4 regions of the Vibrio lentus genome follow, and region 3 is predicted to be linked to each of the others. Evidence: predicted binding sites of a transcription regulator. Region 3 holds the regulator's gene; each other region holds the start of a gene.
What was found. Region 3 encodes CRP, which controls carbon source genes, mostly activating them, when cyclic AMP is high. Its sites were predicted from a motif close to TGTGANNNNNNTCACA; they were not measured.

Region 1 (7,673 bases), 900 kb from region 3:
TTGATTCGAAAAATCATTATTTCTGACATAGTCTTACTATTGAGACAAAAAATCTAAGATAGTCTCACTACTATACGTCTCTGCGCTGAATACGATCTCGCGGCATTTTTGTCGAACGATGAAGCAGTGACTCGTATTAGCCTGATTTAAATAAAAATAGAATAAGGAAGAAGGATGGGAACTCAATTTAAGATGGATTCCTTACCAGGTTCTCTTATCGTCGTTGGTGGTGCGTACGAACCCTGGTTATCTGTATTAGAACAAGTGGGTTGGCAGTGTACCCAGTGTGCAGATTTACGAAAAGCCGATGCATTGATTGCCGACATAGGCCCATGCATTGGCATTGTGGACCTTAGCCATGATGAGTTCAGCCTAAATGGCATTGCAAACTTGGTGAGTAACAATAAACAGGTTAGATGGCTCGCCTTTATCCGTGAATCGCAATTAAGCTCCGATACTATTTGCCAGTTTATCGTTAACTTCTGTATCGACTTTTTCACGGCACCCATTCCAGATGCACAGCTACTGAGTACCATAGGTCACCAGCTTGGGATGCTTAAGCTTGAGCAGAAAGTGTGGCCAAACTACGGCATTAACAACAATATGGGCTTGTTGGGCGACTCGGTGGCAGTAAAGCGCCTAAGAGACCAAGTAAAGCGTATTGGGCCGACTGATGTCAGCATCTTAATTTATGGCGAGAGTGGGGCTGGCAAAGAGACGATTGCACGCTCTATTCATCAAAACTCTTCGCGCGCGCAAAAGCCATTTTTAACGGTCAACTGCCGAGCTCTGTCTGAGATGAGAATTGAGTCTGAAGTCTTCGGCATTTCAGCTCAGCTTGGTGCAGCCCCTTGTATGCTGGAAGAGGCGGACGGTGGCACGATATTGCTCAATGATGTGTTAGCGATGCCTCGCAATCAACAGTTGAATTTGTTGCGCTTCTTGCAAGAAGGCAAGGTAGAGACGGAGACTGGGTCAAAATCGGTGGATGTTCGTATTCTGGCGGCTAACTCTTCTGATATTGAAAAGGCATTGATTGAGGGTGACTTCAATGAAGAGCTTTACCACTACATCAATGTTCTACGAATTCAGGTTCCGAGCTTAAAAGAGCGGGTTAGTGATATCTCAGTGTTGGCCAATCATTTCTTACGTCAGTATTCGAAAGAGTTTAATGCTCAAGCCAAGAGTTTCTCTGACGAAGCGCTTCGATCGATGAATCGTTATCACTGGCCGGGCAATGTCCGTGAGCTGATGAACCAAATCAAACGCGTGGTGTTGATGTCGGACTCAGTGATCATTGAAGATCATCAGCTGGATTTACCTAAGCAAAATGATGAGCGCCGTAGCCTCAAAAGTATCCGTGAGCGTTCAGAGCGAGATGCGTTGCTGATTGTTCTGGAATCTTATGGTGGTCAAGTATCGTTGGCTGCTAAGGAACTTGGAGTTTCGCGCGCAACCATGTACCGATTGCTGAACAAACATAGCCTTATTTCTGAAGGTGTTGTTTAGAACTCTCAATGAATTGATTTTATCCGGTTAGTGTCAATCTAAGAGCCACGCATGATGCGTGGCTTTTTTGTTACCCACCGCTACAACTTCCAGTTGGCAGTCGCTGGCTGATAGATTGAGCTATTGGACGCTTGGTCGTTAAGAGAGATGTTCTGTGATTTTATTGGCTCCTCAAAACCACCGCCTAGGGCGGTGGTGATTGTTCCTTGAGGCTATAGCCTGAAGAAGTGCCCATGTTAGAAGTAACCTCTTATTCACCACAAGTAAGAGGAAACAACCACATGGGCGATTACAGAAGTTCATCACATGTCTATTGGCGTTGCAAATACCATATAGTTTGGACTCCAAAGTACAGATATAAGATTTTGAAAGATAAGGTAGGAAAGGAGCTTTATCGTTCAATCTATATTTTGTGCAATATGAAAGACTGCGAAGTTTTAGAATTAAATGTTCAACCAGATCATGTTCATCTTGTTGTCATTATTCCTCCCAAGTTATCAGTATCGAGTTTGTTAGGAGTTTTAAAAGGCCGAACAGCAATTCGACTTTTCAATAGATTCCCACATATACGTAAGAAATTATGGGGAAATCACTTTTGGGCTAGAGGGTATTTTGTAGATACGGTCGGTGTGAATGAAGAAGTCATTCGGCGATATGTACGACACCAAGATAAGCAGGACATAGAGTATGAACAACAATTACAGTTATTGAAGAACTGATAGCGCGGACGCCCCCTTTTAGGGGGTTATAAAGCAAAACCGCCTTCTAAGAAGGCGGATATTTTTATAATCATAGTGAATATGTTATATATAAACTGATATGCAACTAATATTTTGGGTGAATCATTTGTTTTGAAATTGTTAATCAATTATCGGTTGAATAATATACTCACTTGGTTAGACTTTAACCGTGAAAGCAATGGTTTAACAAAGACTTATTTGCTTTTATTATTTCATTTCTTTTTGGATTTTTTAGTTAGTTTGGAGGCGCAAATGAAACATTTCGATTTTATACAGCATATTTGCGCGTCGTTTGATCCGTGTACTGACATGGTGACTGTTATGTCACAAGCATCAGCTATGGCCGATCGAAACACCCAAGATAAACCTAACTAATAGATCCGTACCCTTATTTGGCTGCGGAAAAATAGCAGCTAAGTGAGAAGCCCTCATACTATCTAATACGCTATTTTTCCTCAGTTTATTCCACAACTGGAGAGTTATTATGCGTCACTCAGTATATTTAAAACTAGCAACAGTCCTTATCCGTGCAGACCTTCGTCGTGAAGAGCGAGAATGGCAACGAAAAGTTCGTCGTAGTTCATATGATCTACCATGGAACAATACCCACTTATTGAGAGATATTGGCCTTGAAGCCGATGGTCGACCAATTGGTTTTTCTGAGCCTGAAGTTGTCACGATTGAGCGCCGAGTTCGTCATCTTCGTCGAGTCTTAAGCGCGCGAATACCGACGTAATCTTGTGGGGTGATAGCGCCTTTCACCCCTTAAGATAAACATCAGCGATAGTTATGGCGTCGAAAGCACAAGCTTTTGAACTAGATCTGGCCAAAAAAGAGAAGCACTTGCTTCTCTTTTTTGCTTTTTTAAGCCGTTATGTATGATTTTTTAAGTTGTTATCTAGTAAAGGAAAAGAGTTCTACTAAGCTTTATGTAGCAATGGAGGCAGGCTATGCAAAAGCATCAATTAGACATGTGGTTACATGGAGAGCATAAAGACTCTTATCAAACACCTAAAGTGTACGTTATTGGCTGTTCCGATATCTCGGAATATCTGTTGGCGGTAGAATATAAACACAAGCTGGAACCCGTTAAGCAAGACGGAGAACCGCTTCACTTTGGATCCTTAGATCAAGTGAAAGAGGAGTTGCTCCGGCTGGGCTTTGAAAAGGCATACCTGCGTTTGCACAATGCGTATGATGAGTTTGGTAATGAACCAAGCCAAAGCTACTGCGATATAGAGCTAGCTCTAAAGCCGCATTAGAACGCCTCTGTAACACACGACAACCAATGTCATCCATTGCGTTAGTCATTGGCGAAACAAGTGTTAATCGCAAGGCACAGTGGCTGTGAGCTATTTATGCATAGTGTGTTGTGAGCAAGTTATGGGTGAACTGGGTTCGTAGGTAGAAACCACGAGGTTTGGTCTTGATAGGTTTCCCACTCGCACCATACGCTTCTGTTAGTACTCGGCTGTTTGCTGCTTTCGGTCGTAAATGCAATGCTTCTCCGTGCCTTGCTGTGATCTGCTCAACATTGCCTAACACGATCAGCTCCATCAGTTCTTCCCAATCCCTTTTTAAGATCTCGTCTTCCGCTGGGGTTGGCGTCCAGAGTAAAGGGGATCCGACATGTCTTTCTGCAAGCGGGATCTCTCGCTCACCTTCTACGGGAATCCACAACACTTTAGAGAGCTTGTTTCGGACGTGACTGGTTTCCCATGTTAATCCTTGTACTCCCATTAAGGGGGCGACACAGACAAAGGTTGTTTCTAAAGGCTTGCCAGAATAACCAATAGGAATACTTTTTAGTTCGATCCCTAGCTTAGCAAAATCTTGCTCTGGCTTACTGCCTGCTGCTGCACCCAAATGCCATTCTAATAGTTGCCCAACCCAGCCTTTATCGCGCTTAAGATCGTTTGGCATGATCATCTCAGCTTCATCTGCGAGCTCTTTGAATGTCATTCCGGCGATAGCATACGCTCTGTCTAAGAGCTCTTGTTGTGTTTGTGGTTCTGGTTTCATAATAAAAGGCATGATCAAAAAAATGATTTTATCAGAAGTTATCACCAAATGCCGACTGGTTAAGAAATGATCTCATTGCTATAAAAGGGATCAAACTCATGGTTATCCACAGGTCATGAAGGTAATTAATTGAAATATTAATTTAGTGTATAAATAAACAGGGGTTTGTGGTGGATAAAATGCTTGCTAAATGGGGTTCAAAATGAATCTTTGACCCACCAGTGTGGATAAGCAGCGGAGTGGTTGATCTTTAACCATGTTTGATTTTGAAAAGATCTTTTGGTTTTTGACGATTATTTATTTTATGATTTTGTTTTTAAATTGATGATTTAATTTGTTTTTTATTGTTAATGGCGAGAGGGCAACTTTCGGTGTTGATGAATGTATGGATTAAAAAAAACGATTGCGGCTAATTCTTCACATAGTTATTCACAGAAAAGGTGAATAAATGTGGTCTATGTCTCACTCTTATGTGGGTAACTAAGATTTGAGCAAAACTTATCCATATTCTTAGTTAATAGTCATAAATATAGCGCTTGTCACGTCACTAAGTTTGCTCCAATTGGGGATATGTGGAAAAATCAGTGTAATTAAAAATTTAGATAGAGGTTGGCCAGTGATAGATGGCGATGGTTACCGATTAAATGTTGGTATTGTAATCTGTAACAACCATGGTCAGGTCTTCTGGGCTAAACGATACGGGCAACATTCATGGCAATTCCCTCAAGGGGGAATAGATGAAGGTGAAACTCCGGAACAGGCAATGTACCGCGAGTTGTATGAAGAGGTTGGCCTTACAAAAAAGGATGTAAAAATCGTCGCGACAAGTCGTCATTGGTTACGCTATAAGCTACCCAAACGACTGGTTCGGTGGGATTCGAAACCTGTCTGTATTGGACAAAAACAGAAGTGGTTTCTTTTGCGCTTAGATTGCGATGAATCGCATATCAATATGCAGCGTGGAAGTACACCTGAGTTTGATGGTTGGCGTTGGGTGAGTTACTGGTACCCAGTTCGACAAGTTGTTTCTTTCAAGCGAGATGTTTACCGTCGAGCAATGAAAGAATTCGCATCTTTAGCAATGCCGTTTAAAGAGCGAAAAACAAAAGGAAAACGCAAATTGCGTAGAGGTTAAGCATGCTCAGCCAACTAAGGGAAATAGTTGAACACGTATCAAGAGTTGAAGATGTGTCGACGGCTCTTGATATTTTGGTGAAAGAGACATGCAGTGCGATGCAGACAGAGTGCTGCACCGTGTATCTAGCGAATAATGATATGCAGCGCCTTGAGTTGATGGCAACTCAAGGCCTGATCTTTGAAGGGAATAGTATTCAGATTGGTTTTGACGAAGGCTTAGTTGGTCTTGTCAAAAGAAGTGCTGAACCTATTAACCTTGCACAGGCATCTGCTCACCCAGCTTATAAGTTTTTTCCAGAACTAGGAGAAAGTGTTTATCACTCTTTTCTAGGCACTCCGATTATCCATCGCAAGCAAGTGCTTGGCGTTTTGGTTATTCAACAGAAATCCCCTCGTTTATTCAGTGAGATGGAAGAGTCTTTCCTTGTCACTCTCTCTGCTCAACTTGCGGTTATTGTGGCGCATGCCCAAACTCAAGGCCATTGGCTTCTTGAGCAACAGAAGCTACCTGCGACCAAGGGTATTGCTGCATCATCGGGCGTTGCGATCGGTGATTTATGGTGGGACAACACCCAGCCTGAATTAACCGATGTTTATCCAGCATCGACGCTCAATGTTGAAAGAGAGCATGAGTTGTTGGCTGTTGCCGTCGAAAATGCCCTCAATGACTTTAAGCGCATGCGAAAGCGTTTAGACAGTGAAATCAATAAAGATGCGTTGGCGATCTTTGATCTGTTTACTCACTTACTCAACGATCCGATGTTGCGTAAGGATCTGAAGAGTCAAATCCAGAAAGGCGATAAAGCCGATTGGGCATTAAGACAGGTTGTTGAGAGCTACTCGAATCGCTTTGCCCGTATGTCTGATGTCTACCTTCGAGAGAGGGCGCAAGACATTCGCGAGTTGGGTCAAAGGCTGCTTTATTTCCTTCACAACTCAGAGCACGAACTGCGGACTCTAGATAAACCGATTATCTTGGTGGTACGTGAGTTAACGGCTTCTGTTTTAGCGTCGATTCCTAAAGAGAAGTTATTAGCTGTCGTTTCCTTGGAAGGGGCGGCGAACTCGCACGCGGCTATTTTATCTCGCGCGTTAGGCATTCCCTCGGTAATGGGGGTAAACCTCAACCTAGCTCAAGCCAATGGCAAACAAGCGATTGTCGATGGTTACAGCGGTGAGATCTTTATTGAGCCGACTCAGAGCCTACTGAGCGAATACCAAGGGCTAATTCTAGAAGAGAGTGAACTCTCCTCTATGGTTAACCGAGAATTATACTTACCTGCAAAAACCCAAGATGACCGACAGGTCGAGATCTTGCTTAATGCGGGCTTAAGTGCCGACACCAATATTGCGATCAACCAAGGGGTGGATGGCGTAGGCCTGTATCGAACAGAAATCTCTTTCTTGTTACAACAAAGGTTCCCGTCAGAAGACGAACAGTTCAAGCAGTATCGTTCTGTGCTCGCGAGTTATCCAGAGAAGCAAGTTGTGATGCGAACCTTGGATATTGGTGGCGATAAGGCGTTACCTTACTTCCCAATAGAAGAAGACAATCCATTCCTTGGCTGGCGTGGTATTCGTTTTACCCTTGATCATCCCGACATCTTTATTATCCAATTGCGTGCGATGTTACGTGCGAGTTGTGATAGCCAGAACTTGAGTATCTTGTTGCCGATGATCTCTAGCACTCAAGAACTGGATGATACTGTTCAACTCATTGAGCAAGCCTATGACGAAGTGCACGAGCTTGATAACCGAGTGCGTATGCCTCGTATCGGTATCATGATTGAAGTGCCATCCATGCTTTACCTTCTTCCGCTTATTGCGGATAAAGTTGATTTCGTTTCGGTGGGTACCAATGACTTAACTCAATATTTATTGGCTCCTCAAAACCACCGCCTAGGGCGGTGGTGATTGTTCCTTGAGGCTATAGCCTGAAGAAGTGCCCATGTTAGAAGTAACCTCTTATTCACCACAAGTAAGAGGAAACAACCACATGGGCGATTACAGAAGTTCATCACATGTCTATTGGCGTTGCAAATACCATATAGTTTGGACTCCAAAGTACAGATATAAGATTTTGAAAGATAAGGTAGGAAAGGAGCTTTATCGTTCAATCTATATTTTGTGCAATATGAAAGACTGCGAAGTTTTAGAATTAAATGTTCAACCAGATCATGTTCATCTTGTTGTCATTATTCCTCCCAAGTTATCAGTATCGAGTTTGTTAGGAGTTTTAAAAGGCCGAACAGCAATTCGACTTTT
Region 2 (7,673 bases), 1.8 Mb from region 3:
ATAGTGAGAGCGGTACTGGTGTGCAGCTTGTTAACGTCGATGCTCGCACATGCCGATGAGATTCCAGAAAATCCAAAAGAGTATTACGGTGTAGACAAGGCATCTGGGCTAATTATGGCTCCAGGCTGGGAAGTGGTTAATGGCCAGTGTAATGCGTGTCACACCAGCCTAATCGTGGCTCAAAACAGCGGCACTAGAGAGCAGTGGCGAGAAACGATTCAATGGATGGTTGATACTCAAGGCTTGTGGGACTTGTCTGATACATGGGATCCAGTACTGGATTACCTGAGCACTTACTACCAAGACAAAGGCATCGACATGAACAAGTATCGTCGTAAGCCTATTGATAGTGCCTTGATGCCACCAATGCCGGGAGCGCATAAATGACGACAAATTCAATGACGTTCGTGTCTATATTTCTGGCGCCTGCGATTGCCGTTATGCTGCTTTCTGCATGCTCTGATGAACATTCCGAATTTCACACTAAGGTAGTGCCCAAAATTGACGTTGAGCTAGAAAAAGCTGAGCCTTATATACCAAGTTTGGTTGCGGGCGAGAAACTTGCTCAGAACCTTTGTAGCCAGTGCCATGGCGATAAGATTATTCCTTTTGTGCAATCTTACCCAAACATAAAGGGACAAAAGGCGAGTTATATCCTAAAGCAATTACGTGATTTCAAAAGCGATGAACGCCAAGACTTATACATGCAGTCGGTAGTGAAATCTTTGTCAGATAGAGACTTACAAGACGCGGCTGCGTTTTACAGCACGTTAAAACCCTTGGATTTGTACAACCGCTCTAAAGAGTATTATCACCAATAGTTTGGAACGGAGAGGTGGTGACAGACAAGTGAACGATTTACTTATCAAACAAGAATTAAAAAGGGCTGCGAGTGCAGCCCTTTTGGCGTCTATCGATATTATGCGGTTTGCGTTATGCCGCTTTAATGTGCGTTGTAATGTAAGGCTGCCATGCTTGTTGGTAAAGCTCTAGAGATTGGCGTCTTAGGCTGTTGATTTGTGCCGCTTCGATGTCGTTAATCGGACGTTTTTCTGCAATCGCGTGACGCTCAATGCCTTGGATGATTTCGTAAAGCTCGTGTTCCGGACCACTTTTCACATCAGCGATGGCTCTCAAGTGAAGCTGAACTTCGGCAATAACATTGGTTTTAGGTAAACGAACCAAAAGGTTCAAATCACGGTAGCCAGAATCAGCCGGTGATTTGAATTTGTTTTTTACTTTTACCACATCCGCTTCGCGGCTTAGTGCTTCGTAAACTTCAACCAAGCTTTCAACATCGTTAGCGATGATGGTTGCACGGGCTAAGTCGGTAATTCTTGATACATCGCCATCTAACTCAAGGTCAATTTTCTCTTCTGCTCGTGCTTGAGATTTAACGCCGGCAAATAGGGCGTCTGAGTTAGTTAGTAGGGCGGTACTTTTACAGATGGTTTCTAGTTCAGCCTGAGCTTGATGAGCTTTGCTGTACAGAATATCGAAGTCGGTATAAGGCTGAGTCGGACGTGAGTCGAATGCTTTGATGCCGTATAAGCCGCTAAGGCTGTGGCGGAATACGTTTGATGAAACTTGGTTTTGCGCAGGAGTGCGCGATTGATCAGTTGAACTCGTTGAAACAGGTGCTGCTGCGAATGCAGGCGCTCGGCTCAATACTAGAAGCATTAGGGCCGTCGTACGGAGAAATACACTCATTCAAACTCCAAAATACAAGGTTACAAAAACGGGTAATCAAAAGGGGTAACCAGTAACGCATAAGAGTAAAAACAGCTTAACTACACTAACCAATCTCGCTATATATTAGATGGGGTTAGTTAAGACCGAAACCAACTCTAACGTTTAATATTGCTTTAAAATGTGAAGATATAGACAAATCATTTAAGCGTTTGTTCCCAAATTTTGAGAACTTTGAACCTCGGCAATCTTCTTTGTTAACTCGCGTCGTTTTCAAGTTTGAATCAAGCGAAGGTTGCTCTTACTTCTCTATACTGTACCCTTGCATTATGACTGTTTAACATGAACGAAAGATGAATAATCCTGAATTTTGGCACAATAAATGGGCAGCCAATCAAATTGGTTTCCACCTTGAAGATGTAAATCCACTTCTTATCGAGTTTTGGCAAAAGACCAACCCTAGTTACGACAAGAGTGTCTTCGTGCCTCTGTGTGGCAAGAGTGAAGATTTGATTTGGTTAGCGACCAAGCATGAAGAGGTTCAAGGTGTTGAATTAAGCCAGATTGCGGTTCGCGCATTTTTCTCTGAGCACTTATACACCCCGACAGTGACTCAAATCAGTGGCCAACATGAGCTTTATCAATTCGATGAGCTGAGTGTTTACACCGGTGACTACTTCACTGCGCCCATTCAGCCAGTTGACATCATTTATGATCGTGCTTCTTTGGTGGCGTTGCCTGCTGAAATTCGCGTGCAATATGTGGAACGTTTGAAGCAACTGTTAAAGCCAGGCGGCAAGATTTTATTGGTGACATTGGACTACGATCAAAGCGAGATGGCAGGGCCTCCGTTTAGCGTACCTAAGCTAGAGATCGATCAGTTGTTTGCTGGTTATAAGATCACTTTGTTGAATCAAGATATCGCAGACGATGAACACCCTAAGATTGCGAAGAAAGGCTTGTCACGATTCAGTGAAGAAGTGTATTTGATTGAGTCTGGCGCTTAAGCTGAGTTTACATTTGAGCCAACAGCTAAAACGAACAAAAAGACGGGCTCGATAGCCCGTCTTTTTTATTGTTCAGATTTGAACTCTTGATTGTTCAGAATTGAATAGCTGGTTAGTAAATCACTTTTACTTTTGCAGCGCTTTCAATGGCGTCTTCTATTGCTGTCTCTGTGCTATTACGGCGAGTAAGCGCCACACCAAGACGACGGCGACCATCAATGTCAGGCTTACCAAATAGACGAACTTGCGTTTGTGGTGCATCTAGCGCTTCTGCAAGGCCTTCAAAACGGATGTTTGTCGATGTGCCTTGGCCTAAGATAACCGCTGATGCGCATGGGCCGTATTGCGTGATTGATTTGATCGGCATACCGGTAAACGCGCGAACGTGCAGTGCGAATTCCGACGAATCTTGAGACATCAAAGTAACCAAGCCTGTATCGTGTGGGCGAGGGGATACTTCATTGAAGATTACGTGATCGCCTTTAACGAACAACTCAACACCGAAGATACCGTGACCACCTAACGCGTTAACCACTTGCTCTGCCGTGTATTGCGCTGCTTTCAGAGCGTTGTCTGACATGACTTGTGGCTGCCATGATTCACGGTAATCACCATCTTCTTGACGGTGACCGATTGGTGCACAGAAATGAACGCCGTCGACTGCGCGAACGGTCAGTAGCGTGATTTCGTAATCAAAGTCGATGAAGCCTTCAACGATCACACGGCCCGCGCCAGTACGACCACCTTCTTGTGCGTAGTCCCAAGATTTTTGGATGTCTTCTTGTGTTTTGATAACACTTTGACCTTTACCTGATGAACTCATTACTGGTTTCACAACACAAGGCATACCTACGAATTCAACAGCGGCTGAGAAATCTTCAAAGGTGTCTGCAAAGCGGTAAGGGGACGTACTCAGTTTCAACTCTTCTGCGGCTAGACGACGGATACCTTCGCGGTTCATGGTTAGCTTGGTTGCATTCGCAGTTGGAACGACATTCAAACCTTGTGCTTCTAGCTCAACTAACTTGCTGGTGGCAATAGCTTCGATTTCTGGAACCACGTAATCAGGTTTTTCTCGTTCGATGATAGCTTGAAGTGCATCACCATCTAACATGTCTAGTACATGGCTACGATGTGCGACTTGCATCGCTGGTGCGTCTGCATAACGGTCACATGCAATAACTTCCAAACCTAAACGTTGGCACTCAATAGCAACTTCTTTACCCAATTCACCTGAACCTAATAGAAGTACACGAGTAGCATTTTCACGAGTAGCGGTACCAAACATAGAAATTCCTTCCGATCTTTTGAACGATTGATTGAAAACGGGGTGATCATACTTATTTGAAGAATAAAAGCAAACGTTTGCGCGGCTTGTGGCGTGAATTAGAAGCATAAAAAAAGCAGCCCTGGAAAATAGGGCTGCTTATTTAAAATATTGTTAACTACATGTACTTAAATTGCTAAGTAAGTCACTGGAATATCGGGGTTAATCGCTTCCAACGTCGATTGAGTATCCGCTAAGTGGCTAATGCTGCCATCCGCGATTTCAACCAAGGCTGCGTTTTCAATCTGTTCGAAATCGAAGCCAGCCAATTTCAGTTGAACAAGTGCGACTTGTAGTGGCGGTAGGCTCGGGTTGAATGCTGCGTTTTCTGCGTATGCACCCGTTAAGATTTCGCCAGTTGTTAACTGTAGTGAAACGCCGCTTAGATTTTTAGTATATGGCGCATGGCTACGGTTTAATGCTGCTAGTGCGCTTACCACAACAGGGCTGGTTTCTTCTGACGTGTACTGGTGATCCAGCTTAGTCATTAGGCCAGTAGTAATACCCAAATCAGCAGGGCCGAAAGAGTCAGGTAGGTATTCTTGCAATGACATTTCATCACGCTGTGGTAATTGAACTTTAAGTTCTTTTGCCGTCGTCAGTTCGTTCATGAATTGGCGACAGTGACCACAAGGGCTGAAGTTGATCGTGATATCAGAAAGGCCTTCTTCACCCTTCATCCATGCATGGCTGATGGCTGATTGTTCAGCATGAACCGTTTGACCAAGTTGTGCACCGGCAATTTCCAAATTTGCACCGAAGTACAAGCGACCAGATAGGCCACGCACGATGGCACCAACATAGAATTCAGAAAGCGGCGCATAAGAGTATGCTGCTGCGATTGGCAGTAAAGCTAGGCGAGCTTCTTTATCAGAAAGGCCGCTTGCATCCAACAAGCATTGAAACTGCTCTTTAGAGATAGTGGCGTCAAAGTTGTCTGCTAATACGATGTCACTCAAAAGCGCTTTCATTGATGTTGGAGCACTTTCCAGCGCCAGGGTAATACGACTGTTCATGTTGAATCCTTAATTGACCTTAGGCTTTAATTCTATGCAATGCTCAGGATTTTTCTGTGACAATGATCACTATTGCTTTGTTTTTGTTACATTGGTTTGCATAATTAGAGTGAAGTCACAGATGAAATCGATTGCAACGACAAAAACTACCATTGATATCGCACTTATTGCTTGAAATTGAGTTTAGTTTGTCTCGTATTGATGAATAAATGAGAGAAAAAAGCCCAAGCTATCACTGAAATAATCAGGTTATGCTTGGGCTTATTGATATCTGTAACGCTTAAAAGTCGCGAACCAGTGAGTTTAGCTATTTACCAACTCATCTATTAGAGCACGTATAAACCGTAATCAAAGTGGTTAAGAATAGAACCAAACTACAAGCGAAAATATACTCGGTGCGATAATCGAGGTAATGACGCCACAGAGAACAAGCGCTAGAGAACTGAATGCCGCATCTTCTTGGTTCTTTTCAGCACATGTCGCAGTGCCTAATGCGTGAGATACCGTGCCCATGGTTAACCCTCTGGCGATCGGGCTCTTAATGCCAATCAGGTTATAGATTGGGTAAGCAAAAATAGCCCCAAACAGACCAACAATCAAAACGAGAATCGCAGCAATAGCCGCTTCACCACCTAAATGGCTTGAGACTTCCATTGCGATAGGTGTGGTGACCGATTTACCCAGTAGGCTGGCAATTAGGCTTAAGTCTGCTTTAAAGGCGACCGCAATCAATGCTGTTGTTGTCATCGACATCACACTGCCCAGCGTGCAAGCAAAGGTGATGATGCGCCAGTTCGCTCGAATTTGAGGTAACTGTTCATATAGCGGATAAGCAAGCGCCACAACCGCAGGCTGAAGCATGTAAGTAATCCAAGTGTTGTCTGCGTAGTAGGTCTCGAAAGGGACCTTGAAGAACAACAGAATAGGAATAATGATGCCAATGCTGATCAGTAAAGGGTTGCACAGCGGTGAGTTCACTTTCTGGCTTACCCAGCGAGCAAATAGAAACACGACAATAGTGAGTAGAATCCACATGATTATTTACCTCTCGAAAGCAAGCGGTCTAAGAACCATGATAGAGACACCAATACGATCAGCGTTCCGCCAACTGCACTTGCCATAATTGGTAGTGCATTGGCGATAAGCATGTCGAAGTGATCCATTAATCCAACACTGATTGGGACGAACAATAAGATCATCAAACGAATAATCAGACTGGCTCCGGGCTGTACCCAATGTGAAGGGACGATACCTATCACCATGGCAGTAAATAGGATCAACATGCCAAAGATACTGCCTGGGATAGAGGTCTCTAGATATTGTTGTAACGCGTTGCCTGCAGTGAGAGCACCTATGATTAAGGTGAAGGAGATTAAGCAGTAAACGAGTTTGATCAATCTTTCTTTCAAAGTGTCACATCTCTTGATAATGAATTAACTAGCTAACTTTTCTACGTACTGATAAACCGCTTTCAAGATAGCCATTTTCTTCTCGTCGCTTTCATGTTCATGCGCGAGGTTTTCGAGGTTCAACATATAATCCTCTAAACGACTCTCATAATACTCACGACAGTGGTTAGCCCACTTAAGTTGTTCAGCTTCGTCTAGCGTCCATGGGAAATGGCGAGCGCGGTAACGGAACAACAAAGGCTTAATACGTTCGTCACTAAAAGTGATGCCCAGTGCTGCCAAGTTATTTGGGTCAGTTTCGCGAATGATGTTCATCGCGGTCTTGTCAGCTGGTGAAAAGAAGCCGTCGTAAAGGTGTGTGTCTACGTCATTGCTTTTCTCGTATTCACGCTCTTGTGAATATAAACCGATCAGCTTTTCACGGATCTCTGGATGTTCACGTAATAGGGCTAGATTCTTCAAACACTGTTGACGATCGATACCGATCGTTTCAGCATTTTCAGCAGTGAGCGTTTTTGCTGGCGCGAGAATAGGGCACTTGTTGAGTTGTACCAGTTTGATTGGTACTGGCAGTTCGTCTTCAGCAAGCTCACTGCGCTTGGTATAAAGCCTTTCTCTTAGTTCATCAGCATCCATTTCCAGTAAAGGACTTGGGTCTTTCGCTAGGTCGACCACGATAACTGCGTTTTGGTTAGTCGGATGCCACGCCATAGGCACCACCCAGCTTGTGTAATTACAATCACGACCGAACATGCCAGAAACGTGCATTAAAGGCGTCATGTTTACGATGTCGACTAAATCGTTCAACTTGCGCTTATGACGCATGTTGTAGAGGTAATCAAACATCTTAGGCTGTGCGGCCTTTAACTTCTTAGCCAGTTCGATAGTCGCAATAACATCAGCCATCGCGTCGTGCGCATTTTCGTGTTCGATGCCGTTTGCCACAGATAGGTGTTCCAGTTTGAAACTTGGAAAACCTTCATCGTTCGTTGGCCAGTTAATACCTTCAGGGCGCAGTGCATGAACCGCACGCATCACATCCAGTAAATCCCAACGTGAATTGCCGTTCTGCCAGCTCCACGCATATGGGTCGATAAAGTTACGGTAACAGGTATATCGCGTTACTTCGTCATCGAATCGAATGCTGTTATAGCCAAGGCTCGTCGTATTTGGCTTAGCAAGCTCGGCATGAATCTTAGCGATAAACTCAGGCTCGGGTAGGCCT
Region 3 (7,673 bases):
AGAGCTGCGTAAGCACCTCAAACCTCAAGTTATCGATTCTCTCTACCGCGAAGCACTCCAATTTGAGCTGCAGCTAGAGAAGCAACAGCAATCTGATCTCGTCGACTGCATCAACTCTCTGCATCTCTCCTGCAATCAACAATCGCCACTCGCATTTGAGTATTGTCGGCTACTCGGCGCAGAAAACCTCTATGATGCTTTTTCTGAACCAGCCCCTCAGCCTTAACTCGTTACCTTTCCCTTTTATTCCGTCTAGATCCAAGCTTAACCTCGATATTATTCAATCAGTTACTCATGGCGTGTTTTTGTAGCTCGTCTCTGTGAAACCCTTGCGCTTATGCCGAGAATCAACCAAGCTCAAATAAAAACGTGGGCGTTTCACTAAAAGCTCAACACTTTTCAAAGCCCATAAATAAGCATGGACTGTTTTATGACAATATTTACCGCTGCTGCTGGTTTATCAAATCCTCACCTACAGACCTTGGTACCTAGGTTTATTAGAAAGCAGGCGTTGTTTGCTCCTCAATGGCAAACCTTAGAAACACCCGATGGTGACTTTCTCGACCTTGCATGGAGCGAATCACCCGATGGTGACAGCTCCAATGGTGACGAATCCAATAGTGACAACTTGAGTAATGACAACCCAAGCTCTGATAATCAAAGATCTGACAAACCAAGCTCCGACAAACAAAGCAATAAGCCCATCTTCATCTTATTCCATGGATTAGAGGGGAGCTTTGAGAGCCCTTACGCCAATGGACTGATGAATGCGTTTGCTAAGGATGGTTGGTTGTCCGTGATGATGCACTTCAGAGGTTGCAGCGGAAAGCCGAATCGCTTAGCTCGTGCTTACCATTCTGGAGAGGTCGAAGATGCGCGCTTCTTTTTAAGGCATCTGCATTCAAGGTTTCCCAATAACCCTAAGGTTGCGGTTGGGATCTCGCTAGGCGGCAACATGTTGGCTAATTATCTCGCCGACTATGCTGATGATCCGTTAATCTCAGCGGCGACGATTGTTTCAGCCCCCTTTGACCTTGCTTGTTGTTCAAGTCGTATTGAACAAGGCTTCTCCAAACTCTATAAAAAGTACCTGCTCAACTCTTTGAAATCGAATGCATTGAAGAAACATAAGCTGCTGCAAGAGAAGATTGGCATCTCAGCAGAAAGCATCAAGAAGATCGATAAGCTGTATGAGTTTGATGAGCGAATCACTGCGCCTCTGCACGGCTTCAAGAATGCACAAGATTACTATGCTCAATGCTCTGCTTTGCCGAAGTTAAATCGGATTAAGCTACCGACTCAGATCATTCATGCGAAAGATGACCCTTTCATGACCGATGATGTGATTCCAAAATTCGTTCTACCTGACAACATCGATTATCGTCTGTTTCAAAAAGGCGGCCATGTGGGGTTCATTACTGGTAGCACGCTCAAACCAAGGTTTTGGTTAGAAGAAGCATTACCCGCCTACTATGAAAGTATTCAAGATTCGGCATAATGGCCGAGCCTTTTAAGGGCTGAGTGATAGGCGTCGCTAGACACACTAATCAACACATCAATAAACCTATTTATGAACATATCCATGAACATAAAAGAGAGAAGTATTTATGATCATCCCATGGCAAGACATCGCACCAGAAACGCTAGAAAACCTCATTAAAGAATTCGTGCTGCGTGAAGGCACAGACTACGGTGACGTAGAGGTTTCACTGCAAAACAAGATTGACCAAGTGAAACATCAATTAGCCTCAAAGGAAGTCAGTATCGTGTTTTCTGAGCTGCATGAAACCGTTGATATTCAAGTCACAAAACGCTTCTAAGCTGCGCTCATAAAGGAGCCGTGTTATAGTGGTAAACGATTGCTAACAAGTAAGTTACTCAAAAGACAAGGGTTGTCATGTCCGCTAAACATCCAATTATTGCGGTGACGGGTTCATCTGGAGCCGGCACCACCACTACCTCAGAAGCCTTCCGTAAAATGTTCAATATGATGGACGTGAAGGCAGCTTGGGTTGAAGGGGATAGTTTCCATCGCTTCACTCGACCAGAGATGGATGTCGAGATCCGTAAGGCGCGCGAGCAAGGTAAGCACATCAGCTACTTTGGTCCACAGGCTAACGATTTTGGCGCATTAGAAGAGTTCTTCCGTCAATACGGAAATGAAGGCACGGGTAAAGTCCGTAGCTATCTACATACCTTCGATGAAGCCGTTCCTTACAACCAAATGCCCGGCACCTTTACGCCATGGCAAGAGATCCCTGAAAACTCGGATGTGATGTTCTACGAAGGCCTTCATGGTGGCGTAGTCGATGGCGACATTAACGTCTCGCAACACGTCGATCTGCTTATCGGCATGGTACCTATCGTAAACTTGGAGTGGATCCAGAAATTCGTTCGTGACACACGCGATCGTGGGCACTCTCGCGAAGCGGTGATGGATTCTATTGTTCGTTCAATGGATGATTACCTTAACTACATTACCCCGCAGTTTTCGCGCACTCATATCAACTTTCAGCGTGTCCCTACCGTAGATACATCGAATCCACTGAACGCCAAAGGGATTCCAAGTTTAGACGAAAGCTTCGTAGTTATACGTTTGCGCGGCATCAAAAACGTCGATTTCCCTTACCTTTTGGCTATGATTGATGGCTCATTTATGTCACGTCATAACACGCTCGTGGTGCCAGGAGGCAAGATGAGTTTTGCTATGGAGCTCATTGTAAGGCCAATTCTACAACAACTAATCGAAACCGGAAAAATAGGTTAACAAAACGACATTCTGGTTGATTACTTTTCATACCGTGATCATGTGCACAATTTTGCGTAAAAAATCGTAGCTTGGTCACGATTAAAATCAAGAAATAGTACCTGAAAAAGGATACTATTCTTAAACGAAACACAAGATAGCTTGCAGCACTCAACGAGTGCTCTTATCCTAACTGAGTCAATTCAGGCTTAGCTAAAATACGGAAAGCGGCAAGCATACCCTGCAGAGGAAGTGAGATATTATGGTTCTAGGTAAACCTCAAACCGATCCAACATTAGAGTGGTTCCTTTCACACTGTCATATTCATAAGTACCCTTCAAAAAGTACTTTGATTCATGCTGGTGAAAAGGCAGAAACCTTGTACTACATCGTTAAAGGTTCTGTGGCTGTTCTTATCAAAGACGAAGAAGGTAAGGAAATGATTCTTTCTTACCTAAACCAAGGCGACTTCATCGGTGAACTTGGACTTTTCGAAGAAGACCAAGAGCGTACTGCGTGGGTTCGTGCTAAATCTCCTTGTGAAGTAGCTGAAATTTCTTTCAAGAAATTCCGTCAACTTATCCAAGTGAACCCAGATATCCTGATGCGCCTTTCAGCGCAAATGGCAAACCGTCTACAAGTAACTAGCCAAAAAGTTGGTGACTTAGCGTTCCTTGACGTTACCGGTCGTATCGCTCAAACGCTACTTAACCTAGCGAAACAGCCAGATGCAATGACTCACCCTGACGGCATGCAAATCAAGATCACTCGTCAAGAGATTGGCCAGATCGTTGGTTGTTCTCGTGAGACCGTAGGTCGTATCTTGAAGATGCTTGAAGAGCAGAACCTAATTTCTGCACACGGTAAGACTATCGTGGTATACGGCACTCGTTAATCTCGATTAATTGAGCCAAAAATTTGAAAGCCACCAAATGCAAATTTGGTGGCTTTTTTGTTTTCTAAAGATCTAGAGAGCAGATGCGAGATGCGAGATGCGAATGGGACACTTACAACTTCCAAACGTAAACACTCTCGAAGCGGAGCGTACCCGCATCTCTAGGGCAAAGCCCGTGCTCGTATCTTTCTTTAACCGTTGGTGCTTTCAAAGATTTTGTCAGCTGATGCCGCGACAAATCCGGTATAAAGCTCACCATTGGCCATCGCATAACGCTTAGCGAACTCATAGAAGCCACCAGGAATCATCTCATTGCCTTCAACAAATGAAACTGGGACTTTATCTGCCATTGTTGATGATTGCTCTAATAAGACCTCTGGAGAGCCTTTCACCTCGCCGCCAGATGCATTGATCGTGAATCCTGATTCGCTCAGGTAATCATTTACTGCCTGAACTTCATCAAAAGTGTCGAGTTGATTAACGCTCACCGTAAAGTGGTTTGCACCGTAACCATGAGCCGCTAGCCAAGAAGCGTATTCACTCTCTTTTGCTAGCACTTGGAAATCTGCGAAGCTCAAATCCCAAAGACGACCACCAAACAAGAATTCATGACCTTGAAGCTTACTTGCGTCCACTTGCTCAACCAACTTAGCAACGATCTGTTGTAAGCCACTTGAACACTCTTCTACCTTCAACTCACTAATGAACACTTTTGGTTGGTTTGGATCTGGGTGCTCGTAGTGCTTAGCCACTAGCTTCTTGCTCTCAAATAAGTAATCGCCACACGCCTTGTAACCTAACTCAAGGAAAGGTTTAGCCAATGTTTCAATACCTAGCGGTGCAACATTGAAAGTACGCAGTGCAATGTGATCATTAATCAGCGCTTCGTCTTCTTTCAGCAAGTGATGCACTTTCTCTGCCGATGGACAAAGCCTGTGAATGTAATCGTCCCATAGTGATTTAAAGAGTAGATCGGGCGTCATGGTGACTCCTTGTCAGAGGTTCTAGCAAGCTAGTAATTTGGATTAGAAAGGGAGAGGCTGGACATAGAGTCAGCAGCCATCAGCCTGTGACATACTTGTTCTATTATTATCTACCGCCCAATCGAGGTGTCGGACGTGGGTGAAAAGAGGAAGCGATAACACCGCTTCCTTATTACACAATCAATGAATCTGTTACTCATGAACCTAGAGCTCATAAGCTTATGATTCATCAAGTTAAAGCTTAAAAGCCAAAACTACAGCTCAATACCTGGGCTAAACGTAGCTGGCAGTTGAGTTTCACCACCTTCCATTGAAGCCATAGGGTAAGCACAGTAGTCAGCCGCGTAGTAAGCACTTGGGCGTAGGTTGCCTGAAGCACCCGGGCCGCCAAATGGTGCATCACCACTTGCGCCTGTTAGCTGGCGGTTACGGTTAACAATACCCGCACGGATATGGTCAACGAAGTATTCCCATTCAGAATCATCTGTTGATACAAGACCCGCCGACAAACCAAAGCGCGTGTCATTAGCCAGCTCAACGGCTTGCTCTAGCGATTGGTAGCGAACCACTTGCAGCAATGGGCCGAAGTACTCTTCATCTGGCAACTCAGCAATGTTGGTTGCATCGATAATACCCGGAGAAACAAACGCCGCTTCGCCCGCTTTTGCTTCAACTAGGCTTACACCACCTAGTGATTGCAGATTAGCTTGCGCGTCCAAAATGAACTTAGCCGCCGCTTCAGAGATCTGTGGTCCCATGAAGGGTGCTGGCTCAGCGAATGGCTGATCAACACGAATCTTCAAGGTAGCCGCAACAAGCTTATCGAGCAGTTGATCGCCCTTCTCGCCAACAGGAACATACAAGCGACGAGCACACGTACAACGTTGACCTGCACTGATGAAGGCTGATTGAATAATGGTATAAACCGTCGCGTCAGCATCACCAAATTGGTCACTGATCACCATAGGGTTGTTGCCACCCATCTCTAGCGCCAGCATCTTGCCCGGTTGACCTGCGAATTGACGGTGAAGGATATGACCGGTATTAGCACTACCCGTGAATAGCACGCCATCAAGACCTTTAGCATCGGCTAGTGCGATACCTGTCTCTTTAGCGCCTTGCACTAGGTTGATCACGCCAGCAGGAAGGCCAGCTTCTTGCCATAGCTTCATCGCAAACTCACCTGTCCAAGGTGTCTGCTCTGACGGCTTAAATACCACGGTATTACCCGATAGCAGTGCTGGAACAATATGACCGTTAGGTAGGTGACCTGGGAAGTTGTAAGGACCAAATACCGCCATAACGCCTAATGGACGATGACGCAGTACGATTTGGTTACCTGTCGCTTCACGTGAAGCTTCACCAGTACGTTCGTGGTATGCACGAATAGAGATAGCGATCTTGCCCGCCATCGCGCCCGCTTCAGTACGAGTTTCCCAAATCGGTTTACCTGTCTCTTTTGCAATAATCTGTGCTATCTCTTCGCTGTTCTCTTTTACTTTCTCAGCAAAGTTCAACACGATCGCTTCACGCTCTGCAAAGCTCAGTTTCTTCCAAACTAAGAACGCATCACGAGCCGCTGCTACTGCAGATTCAACCTGCGCTGGTGTTGCACTATCGCCTTGCCACACCACTTCATTGTTGTATGGGCTTACTGATGTCATGGCGTCGCCTTGACCTGCCACCCACTGTCCTGCTATCCACTGAGTCATACTTCTATCCTTAAAATCTTCGACAGATAATCGCCGCTCTTATTGAGCCAACATGCGAACGAATTCGCCTTCTTTTACTTCAAGAGCGCTTGCTACTTCAGATGATAAAATCACTGTGTCGCTTGCTTGGTCATACGCGCCTTTCGCGGCTACTGCGCGGAAGTTCTCAAACGAGGTATTACCAATTAGGAAGTCTTTAGAGCTGGAGTGCTCTGCAATTTGAACCTGAGCTCGAATCGCATGACGCACTGATTCAATGTTTCTTAAATCACACTCAACCGTTGGGCCTGCATCAAAGATGTCGACATAACCACGGTTAGTGAAACCTTCACGTTCCAACAACTTAAGTGCAGGGCGTGTATTATCATGTACCTCTCCAATCACCGCCTGAGCTTCTTTGCTCAGTAGGTTCACGTAGATAGGCAGCTTCGGCATTAGGTCAGCAATGAAGCCTTTCTTACCAATACCAGTTAGGTAATCTGCAAGCGTGAAATCAATTGAGAAGAAGTGCTCTTGCAGCCATTGCCAGAAAGGTGAGTTACCTTCCGCATCCGATACACCACGCATCTCAGCAAAAATCGTTTTCGAGAAACGCTCTGGGTGCTCTGACATGATCAGGAAGCGACACTTCGACATCAAACGACCATTCAATCCACCACGGAAAGCTGGACGCAAGAACAGTGTGCAGATCTCACTGCATCCGGTGTAGTTATTGCCGAAAGTCAGTAGTTTCACGACGTTATTCACGCCAAGCTTTTGCGATGAGTGAACCACTTTGCTGATGTGGTAAGAGTAAAACGGAACATCCCAGCCAATTGAGGCTTCGATGCCTGTGGTGCCTGCAACTTCTCCCGTTTCAGTGTCGAAGCCAACCATTAGGTAGCCTTCATCACCGGGTTCAGTCACGTCTTGTTTGGCAAAGCTGTATTCAGAGTGAGTAATTCGGTTAGTTAACAGTTCTTCGTTAACCGGAAGAGATGTGAATCCGTGACCAGATTCAACCGCGCAGGTATGCAGCGCATCGTAATCAGATAATTTTATTGGGCGAACAACTAGCATCAATATTCCCTCCAGATGCAAAACAGGCCCAAAACCAGAAGCTTGGGCCTTTAGCAGTACGTCATGGGATCGCTCTAATGGCGATCATTCCTATGACGCCGCTCAGGCTAAACTAGCGTAGCGATTGCTTTGTCTAGTTTTGATAAACCTTCTTCAATTTCTTGTGTAGTGATAACCAGTGATGGCGTGAAACGAACCACGTTTGCACCCGCAACCAGTACCATCAAGCCTTGTTCGCCTGCTGCTACCAATACATCACGAGCACGACCTTGCCATGC
Region 4 (7,673 bases), on a different contig from region 3:
GACTGGTGTATCACGTAGGAACATTAAGCTTTTAGGAACTTGAATGTCTTCCGTTGTTTTCGATGTGTCACCGAACTTGCTACCAATGAAACCAGACACGATGTAAGAAAGGGTAGAGAAGTGACCGATAGCCAGTTGGTCTGTACCCATTACTTTTTCAGTGTACTTCTGGCCCAGTGCAGGCATCACAACCATCAGTGTGCCGACAAGAATTGCACCAATAGCGACTAAAACGGTTCCTTCGATGCCAGCTGAAGACAGAATAACTGCCACTAGCATCGACATAAACATGGTGTGGTGACCCGTTAAGAAAATATATTTTAAAGGAGTTAAACGAGCCAATAAAATATTCACAACGAATGCAAAGAACATGATTAGAGCCATTTCATAACCGAATGCTTCTTGTGCTAATGCCACAATCGCTTCGTTATTTGGAATAACACCATGTACACCGAATGCTTCTGTAAATACAACTGAGAAGTTATTTAGAGCGCCAACAAGAGCGCCAGCACCAAAACCTAAAATTAGGAAACCCATTACGGTTTTAATTGTGCCTTTTAGAATGGTAGAAATATCTGCTTTCTGTGCAACAAGACCAATGAAAGCAATTAAACCTACCATGATCGCTGGCTCTTTTAATAAGCCGAGCATGAACTCGAAAAAGTTTTGCATAATTTTGACCTTACATGAAAGTTTTTAGTTGTTCTTCGATTGATGCTTTGTCAAAAATATTTTTAAGGCTGATGATGTTTTCTTTTCCGCCTTCTTTTAGTTGGTTTGCAACGTCTGTTGCAGCTACCCAAATATCCGCATTGCTTGATGCTGCAGATGATAGATCTTCGTGATCAACTTCTGCTTCGAAACCGATTTTTTTAGCTACTTCTTTTACTGCCATTTCCATCATAAGTGAAGTACCAAGGCCGTTACCGCAAACTACAAGAATCTTTTTCATAATATTTGTCTCAATTGGATTTTAAGGGTTGAGAAGCTTCGTTCTCTTATTGTGTGAGAGCATAGTAATGGAAATATTGAGATTTCAATAAGACTTGCATCACAAAGTCAAAATGAGATTGTGATGCAGATCTCGTTAATTTATGGCAAAGATCCAGAGTGAGACTTTGATCAAATTTAACTTTTCACTCGAATATGCAACGTATTTTATTGAGAAAGGCAGGGCTTGTTTTTATTTGTCTATCGGAATGTGAATATTGTGGAGTTTATAGCGGAATTAATGCACTAATCGTATCGACCGTAGTCGGTAAGCATCTTCTTAAGCATATTATTAACGTCTTTGGTCTTTTTATTTCTTTTGGTTAATTGACTCAGAGAGGTTGGTTTTGGCATCTCGGTTTTTTCATTGTCGATTTCTTCTACTTTGTCTTTCATTTTTTGCACAGCGGGTAATAACATTCTAATTTCTTCGTTATTAGCATTTTTGAGCACGACAATATTTTCAGATTCAACTTGAGTGATAGTAAGAATGCCATGTTTAACGGATTCAACTTTTTCACCAATTATAATTGATTCAGGCGCAATAGAACGATCGGTAAGTTGACCTGTACGTAATTTCGCCGCACTGATAGCGCGGATATTTCCGGTGTTTTCAAACGCGACAATAACAGTATGGGTATTATAATATTCAACTACTGTCACATAGCCATGTCTATTTGTTTTGAATTTAGCTCCGTTCGTCATGTCGTGTGGAGCGTCCATTTTCTTCACGTGTTTCCTCTCTTAGTCTCGAAGGCCGTTATATCTAATCAGCTCTATTGGAATTTTATAGATAATTATTTTGTGAGATCAAACAAAGTATATACGTATCTAAACTCAAGATGAATATTGAAGTGTTCGGAAATGAGGTAGAGCACAGAAAAGCTTAAAGAATGACACAGAATTAACCGAGTGGTTACTCGAAGACTCTTAAAGATTTAACATTCCAAAATCAACCTCATACAGATTGTTTACAGCTTTTGAAGCACGTAGATGATGATAAACACCGCGTTTTGTTTAATCCTTGACCGCGCGAACGTTTGCGTTAAGAAATGTGATGAAAGTCTCACTTAACTGTTTATACTTCTTTTCCGGTTTTAAGCCGGTGCTTAGCCAATACAAGCCGTCACATGGATATGTGAATGACCCCACGGACCGGACCAGCTACGTTCCACTGCTTGTATAAGGTGATTTTTTACATGAACAACTCGTTGTCACACTCGCTAACCTTGTTAGCTCCTTCATCGCGTAGCGTTTTGCTTGCGGTTCTTTGTCCTATTCCTTTGATGTCATTTGTTTGGCTCATGTTCACTCTTTAAGGATTACTAGGACACATTATGAATATTCTATTTGGTCTTGTCGGTGTTATTGCACTGATTGCTTGCGCATGTCTGTTATCTGAGAGTCGCTCTTCTATTAACTGGAAAACCGTGTCTCGTGCATTGTTACTTCAAATTGGTTTTGCAGCCTTAGTGTTGTATTTCCCATGGGGACAATTGGCACTAACGAGCATGAGCAATGGTGTTTCAAGCCTGCTTGGTTTTGCGGACGCTGGTATCGCTTTCCTTTTCGGTGACCTTGCTACTGATGGTTTCATTTTCGCGATTCGCGTACTTCCTATTATCATCTTCTTTAGCGCTTTGATCTCGGCACTTTATTACTTAGGCATCATGCAGAAAGTGATTCAAGTTCTTGGTGGGGCGGTGCAAAAACTGCTGGGCACCAGTAAAGCTGAATCTTTGGTTGCGACAGGTAATATCTTCCTTTCTCAGGGTGAGTCTCCTCTTCTTATTCGTCCATTTTTAAAGTCTATGACTCGTTCTGAACTGTTTGCTGTAATGGCGGGCGGTATGGCGTCGGTAGCGGGCAGTGTGCTTGGTGGTTATGCTGGTTTAGGTGTTGAACTTAAATACCTTATCGCAGCAAGCTTCATGGCAGCTCCGGGTAGTCTGTTAATGGCGAAGATCATCGTTCCTGAGCGCAGCACACCAAGTGACTACGACCATATCGAACTTGATAAAGCTGACCAAAGCAACGTGATCGATGCACTGGCAAGCGGCGCAATGAACGGTATGAAGGTAGCGGTAGCCGTTGGTACTATGTTGATTGCATTCGTGAGTGTGATTGCGATGGTGAACACGGGCCTAGAAAGCTTAGGTGAGACGTTCGGTTTTGCGGGTATTACGCTGCAAGCTATCTTCGGTTACCTGTTCTCACCACTAGCATGGCTGATCGGTATCCCGAGTGATGAAGTATTGATGGCGGGTTCTTACATTGGTCAGAAGATCGTAATGAACGAGTTTGTTGCTTTCATCGATTTCGTTGAGAATAAAGCGCTGCTATCTGAACACAGCCAAGTCATCGTGACTTTTGCTCTATGTGGCTTTGCTAACATTGGTTCTATCGCAATTCAGCTGGGTTCAATTGGTGTTATGGCACCAGAGCGTCGTGCTGAAGTTGCTAACCTAGGTTTGAAAGCGGTAGCTGCTGGTACGCTAGCCAACCTAATGAGTGCGTGTTTAGCAGGTATCTTCATCCTGCTTTAAGCGAGATTCAGTAGAAGCGGACATCTTTCTTGCGGATTCAACGTGAGAAGGGTGTCCGCTTTTTTGTGCCTGCTAATCAAGTGAACTTAAGTTTTCGTTGTCGAGTGCCATTTGCCTGTCGTGACTAAAGCTCACTCGGAAGAGTAATAGAGCCAGCGCCTTTTATCCGATATACTTGAATATCATTAGGTTGCGATTAATAGCATTCGGCTTCAATTAAGACAATCCGGTTTCTATTAAGAACACTCGGTTTCGATTAAGAATATTCCGTTCCGACTTATAATACGGCAACCAAGCTCAAATTTATCAAGGGTCTCTCTATGAACATGCGCGTTCTCATCGGTCTTATTGCTACCTTCATTGGCTTGTTTGCGATGGTTTATCTTATTGCTGGTGGTACTCAGTTTCCTATCTATCAGTGGCCGCAAGAAGCGTATCTCGGTTTGGTGTTTAGCGTAGTATGGGGCGCTGGAGTCGCAGCATCGGTGGCTTATGTCTTCTCAGCTTTGGTGTTTGTGACTGTCGCGGTGGTTAGCTATGCGATCGGTTATAAAATCGGTGGGCTCTTTTCTAGCAAGTCACAAGCGTAAATCAGAAGTATTAACATAAGCTCTTTGCATTTTCTTTTAGGTTAACGTTCACCTTAACCCTCCCTTAACCTCCAGCTCGTTATCTTGTCTCCATTCTTACAGGAGACAAGAAGATGAAATTGAATCTTCCTTTAAAACATTCCGTTATCGCGCTCGCTCTAATTGGTTTGATCGGTTGTACTTCAACCAGTCAGGCTGACTACGTATCGCTAGCCGAACAAAATACTAATCAGACACAACAAAACTTACTCTCAGAGCTGATCCAACAGGCTTCTAGTGATCAAGCGTCTACTCAACAAGAGCTAGACGCTGAGAACCTGCAACTCACCGATCTCGTGAATGCGCCGGATCTCGATCTCTATATCGAGCGTGCACTGCAGAATAGCCCAAGCCTCCAACAAAGCATCACAGCACTCAAAATAGCCTATGCACAGCAAGGTGTGACGTCTGGCGATCGCTTACCTACCGTAGATGCGAGCTTTTCAGGAAAAGCTGACGAAGGCACAAACGGCTCAAGCACCACTGAAACTTATACCACGGATGTCACAGTTGGTTGGGAGTTAGACCTATGGCAGAAACTAGCAGACACAAACAACGCCGCTTTAAAAGACATTGCGACATCTCAAGCTAACCTTCAGGGCGCTCAAGATCTTTTGGTTGCGAGTGTGATGAGAGGTTGGCTTGATATTAGCTTGAAGCAGCAGCTTGTCGATATCGAATCTCAGCGCTTAGTGATTCTAGAAAACAACGAAGAACTTGTTCTAGAACGATACCGAGCAGGGCTAGGTAGCCTTGAAGATTTAGATAACGCGAAAACGAGTAGCGCATCGACTCAGGCAACCTTAGCCGATTACCGCGAGCAGCTTGCACAAAGTCGACGTGAGTTGGTTTTGTTAACCGGGCAGTGGAGTGGTGAATCTGATGAGTTATCGCTTACTGAACTTGGTTCATTCCCAACCATTATTAACCCGCTAGACAACATGCCAATACAAAATCTGGCAGGTCGTCCCGATCTTCAAGCGGCTTTCTTCAATATCGAAGCGGAAACTCTGCGCGCTGATGCTGCATACAAAGCGATGCTGCCGTCTATCAGCTTATCAGCAAGTCTAACTGATATGGCGGAGTCTCCGAGCGAAGCGCTGCTTACCGGACCTTTGTGGAGCGCACTTGGCCAAGTGTCAGCACCACTGTTTCAAGGTGGCAAGCTGAAAGCGCAGGCTGAAATTGCAGACCTAACCACAGAAACCAGCTACTGGGCTTACCAAGAAACACTGCTTAGTGCGGTGAATGAAGTGGAAAACGCGATGGGACAAGAGTCGTCACTAACACTTCAACAGCAACATCTAACGAACGCCTTGGTAAGCGCACAACGCAGCTTCACCAGTTATGAAGAGAAATACCGTCAGGGTTTGGTTGACATTTTTGATCTACTTTCTGTTCAGCAACAAACCTATGACCTTGAAGCGCAGCTAACACAAACCATTTATAACCGTCTCGTAAACCGAATTGATTTAGGCCTAGCTCTGGGCTTGGGAGTATCTTCATGAAACTGAATACCATCACAATCGCCATCACTCTAGTTGCTGGTTCAAGCATCTTTGCTGCCCTTGCTTACAACGGTTCTCAGGTGGCTCCTGCACCTGAAAAGGCGAATGAACTAACGGTTTCAGAGCCTCAAGCGACGCCTGTTGGAACTAAATCTATTGAAACGACGACTTTGCCTGCAACACAACAGCAACAAGTGTCTGTGGTACTCGCAACATTGGGTGACTACCAAGCCGAAGTTGTGGGTTATGGCGAAGCAAAGTCGCGTTACGAACTGATGTTTTCGACGGAAGTTGGCGGCCGAGTAGAAACAATCAGCTCACAGTTTGAAACTGGGCAAGTGATAAGCCAAGGCGAAGTGATCGCCAATATCGATTCGACCAGTTACCAACAAGCGGTGACACAAGCAAAGGCGAATGTTGCTCAAGCTCAACTGGATTTATTGGAAGAACAGAGACAAGGCGAGCAAGCTAAGTCTGAGTGGCAACGCTCTGGTTTGTCTGGTGAGCCTGATTCACCTTTGGTATTGCGTGAGCCACAACTGGCACAAGTAACAGCAGCGTTAGAGAACGCCAAGCTTGAATTGGTGAAGGCTGAGCAAGACCTTGAAAAAACAACTTTGGTTGCCCCTTTTGATTCGTTGGTCGTGAGTCGTGATGTTCAGCCGGGGAGCTACGCACAAACGGGCGCTCAGATAGCCACGTTATACAGCGTTGATGAGGTTGAGATTTCTGTTCCTCTTTCTGAAAACCAATGGTTGAGCCTACCTAACAGCGATAACACGCAATTGAAAGAGCAGCCGTGGGCAGTAACTCTGTCGAGTTCTGATGGCCAATACCAGTGGCAAGGTTATGTCGAGCGAGTAGAGCAGCACTTACAACAAGACACGCGTCAGCGTTCACTGATCGTAAAAGTCGATAACCCTTTGGAGCAAGAGAAAGATCTTTATCCAGGCACGTTCGTGCAAGCCACTATTTCGGGCAAGCAACTCACTCAATTGTGGGAACTTCCGGCTTCAGCTCTTTCTCAGCAAGGCGACCTGTGGTTCGTAGATAACAACAGTCAGCTGTCTAAATCCAACGCGCATGTTGAGTTTGAAAAGAGCGGTTTGATTTACATCGATCCTACCAAACTAAACGTGGAAATTGGCGACAGTGTGCAAGTGGTAAAGCGTCCGTTAAGTAGCTTTAAAGCAGGCATGGTCGTTCTGGCTAAGGCGGAGGGTTAATCATGTCAAACAAGCAGCATACAGGCGCTATTGCATGGTTTGCTAACAACTCTGTGGCAGCGAACTTATTGTTAGTGGGCGTGATCATTATTGGCGTGTTATCGCTTAACACATTACGTAAAGAAGCTTTCCCAAGTCTTGAACCCGATGTTGTCACTGTTTCAGTCACTTATGACAGTGGTGACCCAGTTCAAGCGGAAGAAGGGTTAGCAATCAAGATCGAAGACGCGTTAGAAACTGTGCCGGGCATTAAGCGTATTACGTCGACTTCTGATGCGAATGGCAGCTATGTTTCGATTGAAAAAACGAGCACCTATGATCTTGATACCCTGTTAACCGACGTTAAAACTAAGGTTGATGCGATCAATAACCTGCCTGCGGGTGCTGACAATCCTGTAATTGATAAGGCTCGCATGCAAGACCACGCCTTATGGGTACAGCTTTATGGGGACGCAGATCGAGCAACGTTACAGAGCTTAGCCGAGCAACTAAAGTCGGATTTACTGAGCCAATCGGCGATTCGTGACTTAGAGATTAAGGCTAAAGCCGATCCTATGATCTCGGTCGAGGTTGATGAGAATAAGCTGCAAGCTTACGGATTAACCCTGACTGATGTCTCTGAAGCGATCAATGCGGAATCTTCTGCGGCTATTTCGACGAGCCTTCGTAATGGCGAAAAAACGGTTCGTTTGAAGGTGTCTGAGCAGGCGTACGAGATCCAAGATTTCAACGCGATTCCGGTGATGACGACGACTGATGGTACGCAAATTACAC

Region 1: the regulator CRP is predicted to act here: its motif matches at 4,721-4,736, upstream of rppH (RNA pyrophosphohydrolase).
Region 2: the regulator CRP is predicted to act here: its motif matches at 5,144-5,159, upstream of cdd (cytidine deaminase).
Region 4: the regulator CRP is predicted to act here: its motif matches at 2,044-2,059, upstream of QWZ07_RS07675 (NupC/NupG family nucleoside CNT transporter).

What each region holds. Positions count from the first base shown of each region.
Region 1 is NZ_JAUFQE010000002.1:3,640,558-3,648,230, forward strand. It holds gene vpsR (cyclic-di-GMP-binding transcriptional regulator VpsR) at 175-1,509, shown strand; gene tnpA (IS200/IS605 family transposase) at 1,791-2,228, shown strand; gene QWZ07_RS25040 (hypothetical protein) at 2,734-2,985, shown strand; gene QWZ07_RS25045 (DUF6482 family protein) at 3,200-3,511, shown strand; gene mutH (DNA mismatch repair endonuclease MutH) at 3,606-4,271, opposite strand; gene rppH (RNA pyrophosphohydrolase) at 4,888-5,406, shown strand; partial or broken gene ptsP (phosphoenolpyruvate--protein phosphotransferase) at 5,409-7,292, shown strand; gene tnpA (IS200/IS605 family transposase) at 7,405-7,673, shown strand, end outside.
Region 2 is NZ_JAUFQE010000002.1:924,163-931,835, forward strand. It holds gene QWZ07_RS12560 (cytochrome C) at 1-387, shown strand, start outside; gene QWZ07_RS12565 (c-type cytochrome) at 384-821, shown strand; gene QWZ07_RS12570 (RelA/SpoT domain-containing protein) at 934-1,710, opposite strand; gene QWZ07_RS12575 (thiopurine S-methyltransferase) at 2,043-2,696, shown strand; gene purT (formate-dependent phosphoribosylglycinamide formyltransferase) at 2,809-3,984, opposite strand; gene cdd (cytidine deaminase) at 4,152-5,039, opposite strand; gene QWZ07_RS12590 (LrgB family protein) at 5,397-6,074, opposite strand; gene QWZ07_RS12595 (CidA/LrgA family protein) at 6,077-6,448, opposite strand; gene sbcB (exodeoxyribonuclease I) at 6,473-7,673, opposite strand, start outside.
Region 3 is NZ_JAUFQE010000002.1:2,738,021-2,745,693, forward strand. It holds gene QWZ07_RS20825 (TIGR02444 family protein) at 1-226, shown strand, start outside; gene QWZ07_RS20830 (hydrolase) at 431-1,498, shown strand; gene QWZ07_RS20835 (YheU family protein) at 1,608-1,820, shown strand; gene QWZ07_RS20840 (phosphoribulokinase) at 1,898-2,767, shown strand; gene crp (cAMP-activated global transcriptional regulator CRP) at 3,009-3,641, shown strand; gene QWZ07_RS20850 (DUF1338 domain-containing protein) at 3,833-4,624, opposite strand; gene astD (succinylglutamate-semialdehyde dehydrogenase) at 4,879-6,336, opposite strand; gene astA (arginine N-succinyltransferase) at 6,376-7,395, opposite strand; gene QWZ07_RS20865 (aspartate aminotransferase family protein) at 7,503-7,673, opposite strand, start outside.
Region 4 is NZ_JAUFQE010000001.1:1,796,283-1,803,955, forward strand. It holds gene ulaA (PTS ascorbate transporter subunit IIC) at 1-672, opposite strand, end outside; gene QWZ07_RS07665 (PTS sugar transporter subunit IIB) at 683-952, opposite strand; gene QWZ07_RS07670 (hypothetical protein) at 1,237-1,713, opposite strand; gene QWZ07_RS07675 (NupC/NupG family nucleoside CNT transporter) at 2,328-3,536, shown strand; gene QWZ07_RS07680 (hypothetical protein) at 3,857-4,126, shown strand; gene QWZ07_RS07685 (TolC family protein) at 4,240-5,673, shown strand; gene QWZ07_RS07690 (efflux RND transporter periplasmic adaptor subunit) at 5,670-6,899, shown strand; gene QWZ07_RS07695 (efflux RND transporter permease subunit) at 6,902-7,673, shown strand, end outside.